One region of the Pseudoalteromonas sp. KS88 genome, then DNA from elsewhere that is predicted to be linked to it. Evidence: predicted binding sites of a transcription regulator. Region 1 holds the regulator's gene; the other holds the start of a gene.
What was found. Region 1 encodes sigma-54, which starts transcription at its own class of promoters, with help from an activator protein. Its sites were predicted from a motif close to GTTGGCACGNNNNTNGNNT; they were not measured.
Positions count from the first base shown of each region.

Region 2: C7Y70_RS01245 (EF-hand domain-containing protein) is a predicted target of sigma-54. The motif match lies at 2,193-2,211, and genes of this name have one in related genera.

Region 1 covers NZ_PYHV01000003.1:34,784-38,898, forward strand. The annotation lists gene lptA (lipopolysaccharide transport periplasmic protein LptA) at 1-269, shown strand, start outside; gene lptB (LPS export ABC transporter ATP-binding protein) at 266-991, shown strand; gene C7Y70_RS01175 (RNA polymerase factor sigma-54) at 1,060-2,556, shown strand; gene hpf (ribosome hibernation promoting factor) at 2,586-2,873, shown strand; gene ptsN (PTS IIA-like nitrogen regulatory protein PtsN) at 2,878-3,330, shown strand; gene rapZ (RNase adapter RapZ) at 3,351-4,115, shown strand, end outside.
Region 2 covers NZ_PYHV01000004.1:6,768-10,882, reverse strand. The annotation lists gene C7Y70_RS01255 (hypothetical protein) at 1-233, opposite strand, end outside; gene C7Y70_RS01250 (HAMP domain-containing sensor histidine kinase) at 235-1,683, opposite strand; gene C7Y70_RS01245 (EF-hand domain-containing protein) at 2,255-2,482, shown strand; gene C7Y70_RS01240 (hypothetical protein) at 2,502-2,729, shown strand; gene C7Y70_RS01235 (EF-hand domain-containing protein) at 2,841-3,077, shown strand; gene C7Y70_RS01230 (EF-hand domain-containing protein) at 3,081-3,317, shown strand; gene C7Y70_RS01225 (amidohydrolase) at 3,458-4,115, shown strand, end outside.

The DNA of each region.
Region 1 (4,115 bases):
CAGCTTATTTCGAAGAAAAACAAGATGATGGTTCAATCATGAGTGCCAGCGCAAACGAAGTTCGTTACGACGTAGCTGAACGTTACTTAACCCTAATTGGTGATGCCCAGGTTACTCAAGCAGGTCAAAAGATTAATGCTAAAAGCATCTCTTACGACATGGAACAGCAACTAATTAGTGCGCAAAAAGATGAAGACTCAGATGACCGCGTGCATACTATTTTAGTGCCCATCGAAAATAAAAAAGCAAAGTCAAAAGGCCAGCCATGAGTACATTAAAAGCTGAATTTTTAGCTAAGAGCTATAAAGGCCGCCAAGTTGTAAAGAGTGTCGGATTAGAAGTAAGTGCAGGAAGCATTGTCGGTTTACTAGGCCCAAATGGTGCAGGTAAAACGACCACTTTTTATATGATTGTTGGCTTAGTACCGAGCGACAAAGGCAAAATAAGCATTGATGATAACGATATTACATTACTGCCCATGCATAGCCGTGCGCGATTAGGTATTGGTTACTTACCGCAAGAGTCATCTATTTTCCGTAAATTAACGGTTTATCAAAACTTGATGGCGATATTAGAAACACGAAACGATTTAAATAAGCAAGGCCGAGAACAAGCACTTGATGGCCTGCTGGATGAATTTAGCATACAACACATACGCGATAGCCAAGGTATGGCGTTATCAGGTGGTGAGCGCCGCAGAGTTGAAATTGCTCGCGCATTAGCCGCAAACCCCAAGTTTATTCTATTAGATGAGCCTTTTGCTGGTGTTGATCCAATTTCAGTGTTAGATATAAAGAAGATAATTGAACACCTAAAAAACCGAGGCATCGGGGTGTTGATTACAGACCATAATGTACGAGAAACCCTTGATGTTTGTGAAAAAGCCTACATTGTTTCTCATGGTGAGTTAATTGCTTCAGGAACTCCTGAACATGTGCTTGCCGACCAAACAGTACGCGATGTTTATCTGGGTGAGCAATTTAGGCTATAAACCAACATTCAGCTAACTATCTGCTAAACTTAATTTTGATTACATATTAAAAGGATTGTTAAAGATAAATGAGGCAATCACTCCAGCTGCGCATGGGCCAGCAATTGACAATGACACCTCAGTTACAACAAGCTATTCGTTTGTTGCAACTCAGTACATTGGATCTCCAACAAGAAATTCAAGAAGCGCTCGATAGTAATCCTTTACTTGAAGTTGAGGAACATGAGTTTAGTGATGAAACTGCAGGCAAAAATGAGCAAAAGCAAGACACCGATGAAGTAACTGTCAGTGCATCTGCTGATGAAACGCCAAGTGAATACGAACAAGAAAGTAGTGAAGCACTCAATAAAGAAACTGTCAGTGACGAAATGGCAATGGATGTGACATGGGATGAGTATATGAGCGCTGCTCCTTCTAGCTCATCAGGACCCATGCCTGAAGATGAGTCTATTTACCAAGGTGCTTCCACTGAAACCCTGCATGAATACATCATGTGGCAACTACAATTAACGCCATTTAGCCCGACCGACGAAGCCATCGCCATTGCTATTGTAGAAGCGATTGATGAATCGGGTATTTTAACATTGAGCTGCGAAGATATTGTAGAAAGTCTAAATAAAGATAATAACGAAGAAGAAATAGAACTTGATGAAGTCCAAGCTGTTTTAAAGCGCATCCAATTATTTGATCCAATAGGGATTGCCGCACGCAGCTTACAAGAGTGTTTATGTATACAACTGAATCAATTTGACCCTGCAACGCCATGGCTTGCAGAGACTAAAATGATTTTAACCGAGCATATCGATCTTTTGGCAAGTCGTGACTATCGCACTTTAATGAAAAAGACTAAGCTTAAAGAAGATGAGCTAAAAGAAGTCATGACACTGATACACAGCTTAAACCCTAAGCCAGCAGATACCATTGTTCGCGAAGAGTCTGAGTATGTTATCCCTGATGTTTCAGTGAAAAAAGTTAAAGGGCGCTGGATGGTGGAATTAAATCCAGACAGCATGCCTAAAATTAGAGTGAACAGCCAGTATGCCGCCATGTCTCGCTCAGTAAAATCGAGCAGTGACAGTCAGTTTATTCGTTCGCATCTGCAAGAAGCAAAATGGTTTATTAAAAGCTTAGAAAGCCGTAATGAGACATTACTCAAAGTAACTAACTGTATAGTAAAACAACAGCAAGGTTTTTTTGAACACGGCCCCGAAGCTATGCGCCCAATGGTACTTAATGACGTAGCTGAAATGGTAGAAATGCATGAGTCAACGATCTCACGCGTAACAACTCAAAAGTATATGCATACTCCACGGGGTATTTTTGAGTTGAAGTACTTTTTCTCCAGTCACGTAAGTACTGAAAATGGCGGCGAATGCTCTTCTACAGCTATTCGCGCATTAATCAAAAAGTTAATTAGCGCAGAAAACTCAGCGAAACCATTGAGTGATAGTAAAATTGCAGATATATTGGCTGAGCAAGGTATCAAAGTAGCTAGACGCACCATTGCAAAATATCGTGAGTCACTAGCTATTCCACCGTCAAATCAAAGAAAGAGTTTGATTTAAGGCGTAAAAAACAAAGAAGGAAAATGCTTATGCAAATTAACTTAACTGGTCGCCACGTAGAAATTACCGATTCACTTAGAGACTATGTACATAATAAGTTTGCGAAGCTTGAAAGGCACTTTGATAGTATTAATAATGTACATGTGATTCTTGACGTAGAAAAATTAAGTCAAAAAGCAGAAGCCACAATACATGTTAGCGGTGCTGATTTGTTTGCTTCAACTGAACATCAAGATATGTATGCTGCGATTGACGGGCTAATTGATAAATTAGACCGCCAAGTAATAAAACACAAAGAGAAGCACGCTCGACACTAATACTATGAAATTAAGTTCACTTACTTCTGAGGACTGCAGTAAAGCTGCGGTCCTTTTTAATAGCAAAAAACGAATTCTAGAATTTATTAGCCAATTGGCTCATGAAAAGCTTCCTCACCTCACACAGCAAGAGATCCTTAACGCATTATTAAACCGGGAAAAGCTTGGTAGCACAGGCATTGGTCGAGGTATTGCTATACCACATGGTCGCATGAGTGGCGCGCAATCTCCACTAGCACTAATCTTAGTGAGTGAAACCCCTATTAGCTTTGATGCAATTGATAATCGTCCTGTCGATATTTTTGTGGCACTGATCGTACCTGATGGAGATTGCCAACTTCATTTAAAGACGTTAGCAACAATTGCTGATAAACTTAACGATAAAGAGTTTTGTAAACAACTACGTAGCGCAAAAACAGATCACGATTTGTATCAAGTTATTGTTGAGCATTCATAAGAAAGTGAAGGAGAGGTTACATGGAATTGATTATTATCAGTGGACGGTCTGGTTCAGGTAAGTCCGTCGCGCTTCGCGTGCTTGAAGATCTTGGCTATTACTGTGTTGATAATATTCCGGTCAATTTGCTCCCTTCCTTAGTACGAAGTGTGTCAGAAAATTACGATAAGATTGCAGTCAGCATTGATGTACGCAACTTACCTAAAGAACAAGAAGAGTTCAACGACATCCTTGAGTATTTGCCAGGCTTTGCAAACCCAACTTTATTTTACCTCGATAGTGATGACCAAACACTCATCAAACGCTTTTCTGAAACGCGTCGTTTACACCCTCTTTCTATCGATAGTTTGCCGCTAGATTTGGCAATTAAACAAGAAAAAATATTACTCGATGTGCTGATAACTCGCGCTGACTTTATCTTAGATACCACTGAGCTCAGTGTGCATCAACTGGCAGAATCAATTCGAGAAAAGATCTTAGGCAAAAAAGATAAAACCCTGATCATAACATTTGAATCTTTTGGCTTTAAACACGGCATACCTAAACAAGCAGATTATGTTTTTGATGCACGCTTTTTACCCAACCCACATTGGGAACCAGAATTAAAGCCTCTAACAGGTTTAGACCAGCCTGTAAAAGATTATTTGGCCAGCCACAGCATAGTGCAAAAATTTACGTGGCAAATCCAAACGTTTGTACAAACATGGCTACCGCATTTAGAACGAAACAACCGTAGCTATTTAACTATTGCTATTGGCTGTACCGGAGGGCAACACCGCTCCGTA
Region 2 (4,115 bases), on a different contig from region 1:
TACTGTTTCTTATCAGCAGCTAGTACAAAACCGCCACAAGACGAGGCATGCCAAGCAATCACTGTACTTGCCGATGGATAAGCCGGTTCCGTTTTGGGGCGAGGCTTTGGGTTTGGGTGGACCGCTTTCATTGAATCGGAGTTTTTTGTGCTTGTATCACTCGTTAACTCACACCCTGTCAATCCTATTAGGATAAAACAGGCCATAAAAGCTGACTTAAAATAACAAGTCATATTAATTCACTCCTTGTTGAATCGGTATTTGAATAGTGAAACAGCAACCTTGAGGACTATTTTCCTCAACAGTAATTGTACCTTTAAGGTGTTCAATTGATTCTTTAACGATTGTTAATCCTAAGCCGCTGCCTTGGGAGTTTTCTATTTGGCTTGCTTTTGTTTGATAAAAAGCATTGAATATTTTGGATTTTTCATGCTCTTTAATCCCAATGCCATGATCACTGACTGTTATGATTAACTGACTCTCAACTAGTGCGAGTTCAACTTTGACAGAGCTTTCATTGGCTGAGTATTTTAATGCATTAGAAATGAGCTGAATAAGGGACATTTCAATTAGCTCACCAGCCAAAGGAAGAGGCTTATCGGGTAAATTAGAATGCCAACACAAAGTTTGCTCGCGAGCTTGCAACCGGTGCTCAAAATGGTTATTTATTTTTTTTATTATATGTCTGAATTCAACTTCATTTAAATTATCTTTACTGGTACGAATTGCATTGTAACTAAGCAAGCTCTCTATCATAGTACGTAAGCGTTCCATACTTTGAGTGATTAACGCCAGTACTGCCTGCTGCTCTTTGTTTATAGGCCCTACGATTTCATCAGTCAGCAAATCAGTGCCTTCAACCATAGAGGCTAAAGGCGTTTTCAGCTCATGCGTTACATGGCGCAAAAAAGTGTCCTTTTGCTGCTCCAAAGTATGTAATTGAGCCTGCACCCATTGTAATTTATTACCTAACTCAACAAGCTCTGCAGATCCTTGCACTGATATCGTTTGTTGCCAATGCCCTTGCCCTAGTTTATCTATCACGTTAGTTAATCCCTTTAAACGGCCACTAATACGCCATAAAAACCCCCCGCCTACTAACATAGTTAACGGCAGAAGTGCGACTAACCAATTTATAAAGGAGCTCTGTAACGCCTTTAATTGCTGTTGATTTTCAGCAATTTTTTGTTCATTTTTCTCTCGTAACCACAATGTTTGTTCATTAATAAGCTGACTAATTGGAATAAACAGCTTGGCATTTTGTGCATTTTCCTCAATAAGCTGTTTTTTTGTATTATGTAGTACGGTTAACAATGATTGCCATTTTTGCTTACCTTGTTCATTACTTAATACTATTAGTTCATCAATTGTCTCAAATGATGCGGTCCACTTATCTTTAATAAGTCCATCAAGTGATTCACTTTTTAATACCCAGTTTTGCCTTGTTGCTCGCTCTAAACTATTCAGGTCTTGCTTAAGGCTATTAAATGATTTGGTTACTTTGTAGTTGCTATCCACAATAATTTGAGTGGTGGCAAGCTGTTTATTTAACGCATTTAAAAAAATAATAACCACCAAAGACAAGGGCAATAAAGACAATAAAATACTAATCAAAAACTGCCCGATAAGACTCGGTCGCCACCTAAGCACAGTTTTGTATTTTTTGCCTATTGTCACTTGTATTACCCTTCCTTTTTAAATAGTCGTTTGTATGCCAAAACCACCTCATGGTGCAGAGTTCAGCGTTTAACAGGGGCTTAATATCAAGGCGTTACTTTGCAACAATGGCAGTCCCTTTAAAAAAGTAACAACAATGAGAGTAACTGCCTGCGAAACGGCCAGCTGGTTGGATTAAAAGCGGTTTATACTGCGTTATTGATTTTAACAAGGGAACAACCATTATTTGCAATCAATGCCTTGCCTAAATCGCTTTTCATTCCAACGACGCTCGCACCTCGAGGTGGCCTGAGTATATTATCAGGCAGCTAACTTAGACACTCGCTGAATAAAACACTTTTAGATGCATTTTAAAGTCCTGCTGTAGCTAACTGGCAACACGCTAAGCGATTAGTTTAAAAGGTGTTTTTTATTTACACCCTTACCTTGTTGCAAAAAAGACACGCCACTGAGTATTTTTTTCTTACCTTAAACTTTATGAAATTTTAACTCTTTGACTTATAAGTTAAAATATTATTGGCACTATTCTTGTTATCACTATCAATTAAATACAACATGTATATTAAAAAGGATGTTTATGAGCACTCGTGTTATCACACTATTTTGCCTAAGTGTAATACTAAGCTTTAGTGCAACTGCTTTAGACAGCAAGGCCATCTTCGCCGAGCTAGATAAGGATGGTAATGGGATGCTAAGCGAAGGAGAGGCATATGAGGATGCCATGCTTTATAAAAATTTTGAGCAAATAGATAAAGACCACAGTGGTCAAATTTCATATGCCGAATTTAAATTATTTATTCAGTAATCAATGTTAAGGAAACAAGATGAAACAATTAATAAGTGCATTTGCATTAATGTTTTTGGCCATTAGTGCGTCCGTTTTAGCCTCTCAACTCAATGTTAAATTTGCGCAATTTGACATTAATTCAGATGGCGAAATATCACGTTTAGAAGCTAAAAAGAGCGATAACCTGTTTAAACAATTTAGCGATCTTGACGAAAACGGTGACGAAATGCTTTCTGAGCGCGAATTTGAACAACTAAAGCGTTAAGCAAATTAAAGTATTTGCCATAATCCCGGAGGGATTGTGTAAATGGATTTAATGTTGGGATTTAAATTATGGCAAATACTTTATCTTTAACATTCATTAAAGGAATAAATAATGAAAAACAAAGCACTTATTTGTGGATTAATGATCAGTGTAAGCTTTGGTGCATCGGCACTCGATGTAAAGCAGCGCTTTGACCACTTAGATAAGGACAAAGATGGATTTTTAATAAAATCGGAACTTGATCCTCAACCGCAGTTACTTAATGATTACCAGCGCTGGGATAAAGACAGAGACAACCGTATATCCTTACTTGAATTTAAACACTATTTAACGAATAGCTTGTATTAAAATATGAACAAACAAAATATCATCGTATTGCCCCTGCTATTACTGACTAGCTTCAGTGGTTTTGCTATGACCAATACACAGGCAGATACGTTCAAAGCATTGGACAAAAATGAAGATGGCCTATTAACACGTGCAGAAACAGCGAGAGATCCTGCGCTTTGGTCGCGCTTTAATAGCTATGATACCGACAAAGACAGTCGTTTATCTTTTGCAGAGTTCAGCGTATATGCCAATAAATGAGCACATTTAAAGTTTTGCATATGTAATGGTGTTTTACTAATTAATTCATAAGCATATGCTTTTATAAGGAATCTTAAAAGTAACACAAATATTTTGCAGCACAGAGATTCTCTGTTAATGTTTATAAAAACAACAATTAGATGACTCTCACAATGAAAAACTTGCTCGCATTATCCCTCTTTCTTCCTTTAATAGCAGTTGCTAATACCAAGGTTATTTACAATGCAAATGGTTACACCCCAACCTACAAAGGCGAGCTGACACAATTTTCAACCCTTGTGATAAAAGATGGTAAAGTGGTTAAGGTGGGTTCTGATGAGCTAAAAAACAGCTTTCCTGATGCTCAAAAACTCGATGCAAAGCAAAGAACACTTTTACCAGGGCTGATAGATGCCCATGGCCATGTTATTGGTTTAGGTCAAAACTTATCTCAACTGGATTTACGCGGCAGTGAATCTGTAAAAAGTGTTCAAGCCAAGTTAGCTGATTTTGCGAAAGGCAAATCGGGCTGGATAATTGGCCGAGGTTGGAACCAAGAGCTTTGGCCTTCGAAGCAGTTTCCAACCGCTGCTGACCTAGATAAAATTATAAAAGATATACCAGTCGTACTTTCTCGCGTTGACGGTCATGCAATTTGGGTTAATAGTAAGGCAATGGCTTTGGCAAATATAACCGCATCAACTAAAGCCCCTACTGGTGGAGAAATTATTCGCACCCCAAATGGCGCGCCCAGTGGTATTTTTATAGATAAAGCCGAGGGGTTAATTACCCACTTTATTCCTTCACCTTCTGAGGCTG